DNA from 3 places in the Nocardiopsis tropica genome. Region 1 is predicted to be linked to each of the others. Evidence: riboswitches for the same ligand, from Rfam matches in the RefSeq annotation. Region 1 holds a riboswitch; each other region holds the start of a gene.

Region 1 (3,263 bases):
GACGCCTACACCCGGTACGCCTACGCCCTGTTCTTCGGCCTCGTCCTGGCGTGCCTGTGGATCCCCTACTCCGGGGCGGGCCGCCCCTGGAGGGCCGGGCACTACGCCGTGGCACTGGTGTTCGCCGTGGCCGCCTTCGTGCTCACCGGGCTGCCGGGCGCCAACCTGCCGACCCACCCGGCGGTCGTCTTCCTCGCCGCCGCGGTGGCCGTCTGCGCGCTCGTCCTGCCGGGACTGTCCGGCTCCTTCATCCTGCTCACACTCGGGCTCTACGAGCCGACGATCAGCGCGGTCGGCGACCTGGACATCGCCTACCTGGCCGTCTTCGCCCTGGGCATGCTCACCGGCCTGTCCCTGTTCGTGAAGCTGCTCCAGCACCTCCTGGAGAACTTCCACCACATGACCCTCGTTGTACTCACCGGCCTCATGGCCGGTTCGCTGCGCGCCCTGTGGCCGTGGCAGACCGAGTCCCGCGAGGTCGTCACCCCCACCGACGTCCCTGTGACAGTCGTCTTCATCGTCGCCGGTTTCGTGATCGTGACCGCGGCCATCGTCTGGGAGCGCCGCAAGCGCTCCCGGGCCGAGGCCGCCCGCGTCGCGGCCGGCGTCCGACCGGAAAGAACGGAAAGCCACTTCTCATGACAGCGAATCTGTGGACGGCGTCGAACCTGGCGATGGAAGGCGAGGTCGTCCACGAGTACGAGGGCTTCATCGGCTGGGTGCTGAGCCTGATGACGACCCTGGGCGAGCCCGGCGTCGGCGTGGCCCTGTTCATCGAGACCTTCTTCCCCCCGATGCCGAGCGAGGCGGTCCTGCCCGGTGCGGGCTTCCTCGCCTACGACGGACACATGAACGTCTGGCTCGCCATCCTGTGGGCCACGATCGGCTGCCTGGTCGGCGCCTGGGGCTTCTACGCGATCGGCGCCCTGCTGGGCCGGGACCGCACCAAGTGGCTGGTGGAGAAGACCCCCCTGCTCGAGGTCGAGGACTTCTACAAGGCCGAGCGCTTCTTCGCCCGCTTCGGCGGCCTCGCCGTGCTCCTGGGCCGGTGCGTGCCGCTGGTGCGCAGCTTCATCTCGGTCCCCGCCGGCATCGAGCGGATGCCCATCCTCAAGTTCTCCGTGTACACCGTGATCGGCTCCGCCGTCTGGAACTCGATCTGGATCGGACTCGGCTACGCCTTCGGCCCGGCCATCAAGCCGATCCTGGTGCAGTGGAGCGGCCTTATCAGCAACATCGTGCTGGTCGTCATCGCCCTGCTGTTCCTGTGGTTCGTCATCGCCCGCGTCCGCAAGCTGCTCAAGGCCCGGTCCGCGGACAACGCCCCCACCCTCTGAACGGCGCCGGCAGCCGTACGGGCCCCTCGGGCCCGCGCGTCCGGAACACATACGCCGGCCCCCTCGGGTCGGCCGCACACTGAGCGGGGCCGCCCACGCGGCGGCCCCGACGGCGCGGGGTGCCGGTGAGTCCACCGGCTGAGAGCACACCCGTCGAACCTGCCCTAGTTCGTACTAGCGAAGGAACGCCCATGAGCGCGTACAACATCGTGTCCATCGCCGGCAGCGACCCCAGCGGGGGCGCCGGGATCCAGGCGGACCTCAAGGCCTTCTCCGCACACGGCGCCTTCGGCATGACCGTGGTCGCGGCCCTCACCGCCCAGTCCACGCGCGGCGTCACCGGGGTCCACCCGATCCCCGCCGATTTCGTCGCCCACCAGATGGACACCCTCTTCTCCGACGCCACGGTGCACGCGGTCAAGGTCGGCATGCTCGGCACGGCCGAGGTCACCGAGGCCGTCGCCGAGGCGATCGGGCGCCACGGACTGCCCCACGTGGTGGTGGACCCGGTGATGGTGGCCAAGAGCGGCGACCGCCTGCTGGAGCCCTCCGCCGTCGACGCGCTGCGCACCCGGCTGCTGCCCCGGGCGGACCTGGTCACGCCGAACCTGCCCGAGGCGGCCGACCTGCTGGACGAGCCGGAGGCGGCCGACCTGGCGACGATGCACGAGCAGGCCCTCCGGCTGCTGGAGTTCGGCCCGCGCGCGGTCCTGCTCAAGGGAGGCCACCTGGCCGGAGAGGACTGCGTCGACATCCTCGTGGCCAAGGGCTCCGCCCCGGTCGAGTTCCGCTCGCCGAGGGTCCGCACCCGCAACACGCACGGCACGGGGTGCACCCTGTCCTCCTCGATCGCGGCCCTGCTTCCGCAGCGGCCGGACACGGCCTCCGCCGTGGGCGACGCCAAGGCCTACCTGACCGAGGCGCTCCGGCGGGCGGACGAGATCGACGCCGGAGGCGGGCAGGGGCCCGTGCACCACTTCCACGCCTGGTGGAAGTAGGGCCCGCCGACCGGGGGGCGGCACCGACGCCCTCCCCCGCGGGACCGGGCCCGGCGGAGCGGCGCGTCCGCCTCCGCCGGGCCCGGCCGCGTTCGCGGCGGCCGGGGGCGCGGCGGGCCGCCGGTCGTGCCGCTACCCCCGTACGGGCTCCATGACCGCGTCCGGGTCCCGCCAGTCCGGGTGGGCGAAGAACTTCCTCGTCTCCGCGACGACCACCGGGGACAGCAGGAGCAGCCCGATCAGGTTGGGCAGGGCCATGAGGCCGTTGGCGATGTCGCTGAACAGCCACACCGCGTCGATCTGCGCCGTGGCGCCGACGTAGACGACCGCGATGAACAGCAGCCGGTAGGGCACGACGAGCGAGCGCCCCGCCAGGTACACGACGCACCTCTCGCCGTAGTAGGCCCAGCCGAGGATGGTCGTGTAGGCGAAGACCACCACCGCGCAGGCGACGAACACGGGCCCCAGGCCCGCCAGGTCCGGGCTGATCCGGCCGAGGCCGGCCTCCATCGCGGAGGTGGTGAGCAGGACCCCCTTGTCGCTGCCCTCCACCCCCGCGGCGTCGGGGTCCTGCCACACCCCGGTCGTGATGATCATCATCGCGGTCAGGGTCAGCATGATCACGGTGTCGACGAAGGTCTGCGTCATCGCGACGAGGGCCTGGCGGACCGGCTGGTCGGTCCTGGCCGCGGCGGCGGCGATGGCGCCGGTGCCCATGCCGGACTCGTTCGAGAAGATGCCGCGGGAGACGCCCTGGCGGATGACGTACATCAGGGTGGCGCCCGCGAACCCGCCCGCCGCGGAGGTGCCGGTGAAGGCGTCGCCGAGGACCAGTGCGAAGGCGGGGCCGATCCGGTCGTGGTGCACCGCCAGGACCAGCAGGTTCATGAGGACGAAGCCGATGATCATGAACGGGACCACGGCGGAG
Region 2 (3,263 bases), on a different contig from region 1:
CGCGGTCGCCCGCGCCCAGCGCGCCGTCCGCCCACGCGGCCCGGCGCACCACCTCGTCGTTGACGGCCACGGCGATCCCGCCGGGGATCGTGCCGCCGCCCGGCGCGGTCAGGTCGCGGACGACCGCCTCCACGGTCGTGCCGTCGGCGAACTCGCGGAGGTCGCCGTTGATGATGAGTTGCACTGCCTCTCCTACTCCCACGTCGTCGTGTGCGCGTCGCCGGACACCCGGTCCGCGGCGAACCTGCGCGCGTACTCCGGCAGGGCGCCCGTGGTGAGGGCGCGCGCCATGGCCTCCCCGGTGGCCGGGGTCAGCAGGACCCCGTGCCTGAAGTGCCCCGCGGCCAGGTGCAGGCCGGGGACCCGGGTCGGCCCCAGCAGGGGCTCGTTGTCCGGTGAGCCCGGGCGCAGGCCCACACAGGTCTCGGTGACCTCCAGCTCGGTCACCCCCGGGACGAGCTCGCGCGCGTCCCGCAGGACCTGCCAGAGGCCCCCGGCGGTGAGCGAGGTGTCGTAGCCCAGCTCCTCCTGGGTGGCGCCGATGACCACCTCTCCGTCGGCGCGCGGCACCAGGTAGGTGGTGAAGCCCCTCACCAGGCCCCGGACCGTGCGGCCGACGAGGGGCGGTTCGCCGGCCGGCACCCGGGCGCGCAGGAGCTGGCCCTTGACCGGGCGCAGCGGCGGCACCACCGGTTCGGGCACCTTGACGCGGTCGCTCCAGCAGCCTGCGGCCAGGACGACCTGGTGGGCGGGCAGGACCCGGCCGTCGTCCAGGCGCACGCCCAGCCGGGCGCCCCCGGGGCCGGGGGCCGTGACCTCCTCCGCCCGACCGGCGGTCTCGGTGACTCCCGCGCGTCCGCCCGCCGCGGCCAGGGCGCGCAGCAGCAGCCGGGGGTCGACGGAGTGGTCGTCGGGGGCGAGCACGCCGCCGCGCACGGACGGGGCGAGCACCGGCTCCAGCCGGCGGCACTCGCGGCTCGTCAGGCGCTCGGTGGCGATGCCCAGGCGCTCCTGGAGCCGGTGCAGGTCGGTGAGGACGGCCATGTCGTCGCGGTCGAAGGCCACCAGGAGGGTCCCGGTGGTGCGGTAGCCCACGCGGATCCCGCCGGCGGCCTCCAGTTCGGCGACGAACCCGGGGTACATGCCCGCGGAGCGGACCCCGAACTCCATGAGGGGCTCCTCGCCGAACACGGCCTCGGTGGCCGGGGTGAGCATGCCCGCCGCGACGGTGGAGGCGGCACGGGCGCCGGCGGGGCCGGTCACGGGGTCGGGTTCGACCAGGGTGACGCGGAGGCCCTCCTGGGCGGCCCGCCAGGCGGTGACCCTCCCCACGAGGCCGCCGCCGACCACGACGACGGTCCGCTCCGGCGCGTCCCCGGGGCCGCCACCGGTAGGACGAATCGTTTCGCGGCGGGGATCGTTCTTCGTGCGCACGGCGCTGTTCCCACTCCCTTCGCCGGCATGACCCGGATCAGGTTCGTGCGGTCGGAGGCTCACAGCCTCCCTCTCAGCCGGGTCCCACCCGGCTCCCGCGGGATGTGCAGAGGTCTGTCCCCATCCTAGAACCTCCTCCCGGAATGCGTGGCAGTGGTGGGGATCTCCACGGCGCCCGGCCCCCGCGGCGCCGGAAGGTGTCCGGGCCCCGTGCGGATGTGGCAGATTGGGAGGGTGACACGAAGCGACATCGACATAGACACGCTGGTCGGCGAGTGGCTGACCCTGAAGGAGGCGGCCGCGCCGCTCGGCGTGAGCCCCAACCGGATCAAGACCCTGATCCGCGAGAACCGCATGATGGGTGTGGTCCGCGGAGGGCAGCTGTCCGTCCCCGCCGCCTTCATCGACGGCGACGACCTCGTCAAGGGGCTGCCCGGGACCCTGGTGCTGCTGACCGACGCGGGCTTCTCCACGGAGGAGGCCCTGCGCTGGCTCTTCACCCCCGACGACACCCTGCCGGGCACGCCCATCCAGGCGATGCGCGAGAACCGGGGCACCGAGGTGCGCCGCCGCGCCCAGAGCATGGCCTTCTAGCGCGTGGTCCGCGGACGCTCTCGGCGGGCGTCGGCGGACGCGGTCCCGGAACGATCCGCGGAACACGGCCCGGGGCGCGGCGCGCCGTCGGGCGGCCTCCCCTCGGGGGCCGGCCGGCGAGGGCCTAGGGTGGGCGGGGTGAGGACCAGCCACGGAACCAGCCTGCGCAAGCGCCTGGACGCATCCCTTCTGTACCTGTGCACCGACGCCCGGACCGGGCGCGGTGATCTCGCCGAGTTCACCGACGCGGCCCTGGCCGGAGGGGTGGACATCATCCAGCTCCGGGACAAGGGGCTGGAGGCCCGCGAGGAGATCGCGGCCCTGGAGGTCATGCGGGAGGCCTGTGAGCGGCACGGGGCCCTGCTCGCGGTGAACGACCGCGCGGACATCGCCCGCGCGGTGCGCGCCGACGTCCTGCACCTGGGCCAGCGCGACCTGCCGGTGCCCATGGCCCGCGACATCATCGGGGCGGACCCCGTGATCGGCCGCTCCAACAACGACATCGCGGCCGCCTCCTCCTCCGCCGAGGAGGCCGGGAGCGACTACTTCTGCGTCGGCCCCACCTGGGCCACCCCCACCAAGCCGGGCCGCCCCGCGGCGGGCCTGTCCCTGGTCGAACGCGCCGCCGCGCTGGGCACGGACCGCCCGTGGTTCGCCATCGGCGGGATCGACGCGACCAACATCGACGCGGTGGTGGAGGCGGGCGCCCGCCGGGTCGTGGTCGTGCGCGCGATCACCGAGGCCGAGGACCCCCGGGCCGCCGCGGCCGGGCTGCGCGAGCGCCTGACCGCCCGCACCGGGGGCTGAGCGGCGCCCCCGGCCCCGCCGGACCCCGGGAGGGCGAGGACGCCGCCCCGCCCCGCCTCCGGGGGAGGGGCCCGGGACGGCGGTGCCGCCGCGGCTCCCGCGCAGGCCGGTGGCCGCGGCCGCCGCGCTGATCCCCGTCGACGGCCGCCCGCGCCCGGCCGGTGGTCCGCCCCACCGCCCTCACGGCACGAGGAGCACCTTGCCCAGGACCCGGCGCTCCTCCAGCGCCCGGTGGGCCTCCTCCGCCCGCTCCAGGGGCAGCGTCAGCCCCACATGCGGTCTCACGCGCCCGGAGCGGGCCATCTCCAGGATCCGGCGCACGGCGCCGCTCCGACCCTCCTTCCCGTCCTCCAGGTCGAAGAGGCCGAACACCTCGATCCCGCGGCGCTCCGCCTCCCCGGCGTCCACCTCGGAGAAGCGGCCCCCCG
Region 3 (3,263 bases), on a different contig from region 1:
GGGTGGGCGTCGGCCAGGCCGGTCAGGCGCAGCCGCTCCAGCAGCTCGTCCACCCGCCGCTCGGTCCCGGCCCCGTCCGCCCCGGCCCGCCGCGGGGCGAACCGCAGCTCGTCCCGCACGGTGCCGGTGACGAACTGGTCCTCCGCGTGCTGGAACACGGTGCCCACGTGGCGGGACAGGAGCCGGGCGGGCCATCGCGCCAGCGGCCGCCGGTCGGCCTCCGCCAGGGGGCCGCGCGGCAGGACCGCGCCCCTGTGGGGTCGGGAGAGCCCCGCCAGCAGGGTCAGCAGCGTGGACTTACCCGCACCGTTGGGGCCGGTCAGGGCGGTCGCCGTACCGGCCGCGACGGAGAGGTCCACCCCCTCCAGCACGGTCCTCCGGGGCGGGGCGCCCGCCCCCAGCTGGAAGGGGGTGCGCGCGGCGACGCCCACCGCCTCGACGCGGGGGCCGCCGCCCGGCGCGGGGGCCGGGCCGGGGGAGGGCTCGTCACCGGGGACCCACACTCCCTGCTCCGCGAGGGAGCGCCCATGCGCGGCGAACACGGCCGCCGGATCGCCGTCGGCGACCACCCCGCCGCCCGGCTCGACGACCACGACCCTGTCCACCAGCCCGACCACGTCGGCGACCCGGTGCTCGACCAGGAGCAGGGTCGCCTCGGTCTCGGCGAGCAGGCGTTCCAGGACACCGCGCACCAGGGCGGCCCCGGCTGGGTCGAGGTTGGCGGTGGGCTCGTCCAGGAGGAGCAGGCGCGGGCGCATGGCGAGCGCGCCGGCGATGACCAGGCGCTGCTTCTCACCGCCCGACAGCGCGCCGGTGGGGTGGCGCCGCCCGTACGGGAAGCCGACCGCGTCGAGCGCGTCGTCCACCCTCGGCCAGATCAGGGCGGGGTCCACCCCCAGGTTCTCCGGTCCGAAGGCGACGTCGTCGCCCGCGCGGGCCATCACCAGCTGCGTCTCCGGGTCCTGCCCGACCAGGCCGACGCCTCCGCGGCCCCGGTCGGCGGGGAGGCCGTCGACCAGCAGCGTCCCCTCCTGGTCGCCGTTGAGGGCGCCGTCGGGGCCGGTGAGTCCGGCGAGGGAGTGCAGCAGGGTGGACTTGCCCGCCCCGGAGGCGCCGAGCAGCAGCACGCGCTCACCGGGCTCGACCGTGAGGTCCACCCCGCGCAGGGCGTACGACTCGCGGCCCGCGTGGCGCCACCCCCAGCCGGACAGCTCGACGCGTGCGCCGCCCCCTCCGGGGGGCCGGAGGGGGGACGGTGCCGCGGGGTGCTCCGCGGTCGCCCCCGAGGGGCCGCGGCGGTCGTGGTCGGCCACGGGTCAGCCCCTGGCCGACGGGAAGGGGGCCAGCGCGCCCGACCTGGCGAGCGCGGTGGTGAGGAGGCGGGCGCCGACGCCCGCGATGACCGCCGAGCTGATCACGACGATGACGCCGTAGACGAGCTGGAAGTGCAGGGGCCAGGTCACGTTGTAGACGAGGTTGTCGCGGACGGCCGGGGAGAGGCCGGCGGCGGCCGCCGCGAGCACGGCCGCGCCCATGCCCCAGCGCCGGTAGCCGAAGGCGAGGAAGACCAGCTCGGGGAGGAGGCCCTGGAGCGTCCCGTCGATGATCACCATGACCCCCCACTGCGTCCCCAGCACCGCCGACACCAGGGAGGCCGCGATCGAGGTGAGCAGTGCCGCGCCGGGCTTGCGGACGACCAGTCCGCCGAGGACGCCGGAGATCAGCCACATTCCGTAGACCGCCGCCTGCGCGGGGGGAAAGCCCACGAAGAGCGGGGTCGTGACCGACCAGACGATGTTCCAGAGCCAGAAGACGACGCCGACGGCGACGCCGATCACGGCCGCAACGACGATGTCGACGGTGCGCCAGCCGCGCAGCCGTCCGAGGACGTCGCGCCAGAATCCGGTACGCCCGGTCTCGGTGCTCATCAGGTGGTGTCCCTTCGTCGGGGTGGACGAGGGCCCATGTGGCCAAGAGCGACGCCGGAGGACGTGCCGCGCGCCGGGTCCGTCCCGGGTGCGCGGGAGCACGCCGCCGGAGACGGGTTCCTACGACTTCCTTCGCTGGCATGACCCAGATCAGGTGTGTAAGGGTCTGCGGCCGGGTGCCGCACTCTCAGCGCTCACGCGCTCCCCTGTCGGTTTCCCTCCATTATGCGTCAACAACGGGGGCCGCGGGGTGTTCCCTCCCCACGGCCCCCGTTTCCGACCCCGTCCGACCGCGCCCGCCGGCGGGCGCGGTCAGGCGTCGCCCTCGTCGTCCCCGCCCTTGGGAGGCGTCGCCGACGGGTTGCCGAACGCCTTCGGCGAGGGGGCGAAGCCCTCGGCCGGCAGGTCGGCCGTGGCCCCGCGCATGGTGGCCTGCCAGATGGGGCCCGGCAGCGTGCCGCCGTAGACGATGCCGTAGTAGCGCCCGCCGATCGTCACGCCCTGGAGCGGGTTCTCCTCGCCTCCGCGCATGTCGCCGACGACCACGGCCGACGCGAGGTTCGGGGTGTAGCCGGCGAACCAGGCGTAGGCGGCGTTGTCGGTGGTGCCGGTCTTGCCCGCGGCGGGGCGGTCGAGGCCGAGGCCGTTGGCGGTGCCGCCCTTGAACGTCTGCTGGAGCAGGTGGTTGACCCCGTCCGCGACGTCGCGCTCGACCCTGCCCTCCTCGCAGTCGGTGCGCGCCTCGACTTCCCGGGTGCCCTCGGCGCCCTCGCGGCCGATCCGCACGGAGACCACCGGGACGGGCTCGCAGTAGGTGCCGCGGGCGGCGAACGTGGCGTACGCGTTGGCGACGGTCAGCGGGGACACCTCCTGGTCCCCCAGGGTGAAGGAGCTCCAGACCCCCAGCGGTTGGCCGTCGGCGCGGTGGATGCCGACCCGCTCGGCCATCTCCGAGGTCTCGCAGAGGCCGACGCGCTTCTGGAGCTGCGCGAAGTAGGTGTTCACGGACCCCTTGGTCGCGCTGATCATGTTGTGCCGGCCGCCGTCGCTCTCCCCGGCGTTGCTCACGCTCCACCCGGACATCACGCCGCCGTCGCAGTTCTCGAGCCCTCCGACCGAGACGCTCTCGGGCGAGGAGAAGCTGGTGCCGTAGCCCAGTCCGGAGTGCAGGGCGGCGGCCAGGGTGAACGTCTTGAACGTCGACCCCGCCTGGTAGCCGAGCGAACCGCCGGCCTCGCTGTCCACCGCCAGGTTGATGGAGGTCGTGCCGAGCGCCTCGTCGTCGAACCCGTAGCGCAGGTTCTGCGCCATGCCCCGGATCCGGCCGGTGCCGGG

Evidence for each region. Region 1 has a riboswitch for thiamine pyrophosphate ahead of thiD (bifunctional hydroxymethylpyrimidine kinase/phosphomethylpyrimidine kinase). Riboswitches for the same ligand answer to the same signal wherever they lie in the genome.
Region 2: linked by a shared signal. The riboswitch ahead of thiO (glycine oxidase ThiO) and the one ahead of thiD (bifunctional hydroxymethylpyrimidine kinase/phosphomethylpyrimidine kinase) in region 1 are both predicted to bind thiamine pyrophosphate.
Region 3: linked by a shared signal. The riboswitch ahead of ACFQBR_RS10215 (ECF transporter S component) and the one ahead of thiD (bifunctional hydroxymethylpyrimidine kinase/phosphomethylpyrimidine kinase) in region 1 are both predicted to bind thiamine pyrophosphate.

What each region holds. Positions count from the first base shown of each region.
Region 1 covers NZ_JBHSUF010000001.1:137,983-141,245, reverse strand. The annotation lists gene ACFQBR_RS00620 (DUF368 domain-containing protein) at 1-642, shown strand, start outside; gene ACFQBR_RS00615 (DedA family protein) at 639-1,337, shown strand; TPP riboswitch at 1,443-1,540, shown strand; gene thiD (bifunctional hydroxymethylpyrimidine kinase/phosphomethylpyrimidine kinase) at 1,529-2,335, shown strand; gene ACFQBR_RS00605 (alanine/glycine:cation symporter family protein) at 2,468-3,263, opposite strand, start outside.
Region 2 covers NZ_JBHSUF010000025.1:78,678-81,940, reverse strand. The annotation lists gene thiS (sulfur carrier protein ThiS) at 1-184, opposite strand, end outside; gene thiO (glycine oxidase ThiO) at 193-1,434, opposite strand; TPP riboswitch at 1,430-1,543, opposite strand; gene ACFQBR_RS29695 (Rv2175c family DNA-binding protein) at 1,651-2,028, shown strand; gene thiE (thiamine phosphate synthase) at 2,167-2,835, shown strand; gene ACFQBR_RS29685 (zinc-binding dehydrogenase) at 3,016-3,263, opposite strand, start outside.
Region 3 covers NZ_JBHSUF010000005.1:228,510-231,772, reverse strand. The annotation lists gene ACFQBR_RS10220 (ABC transporter ATP-binding protein) at 1-1,211, opposite strand, end outside; gene ACFQBR_RS10215 (ECF transporter S component) at 1,317-1,928, opposite strand; TPP riboswitch at 2,039-2,146, opposite strand; gene ACFQBR_RS10210 (transglycosylase domain-containing protein) at 2,241-3,263, opposite strand, start outside.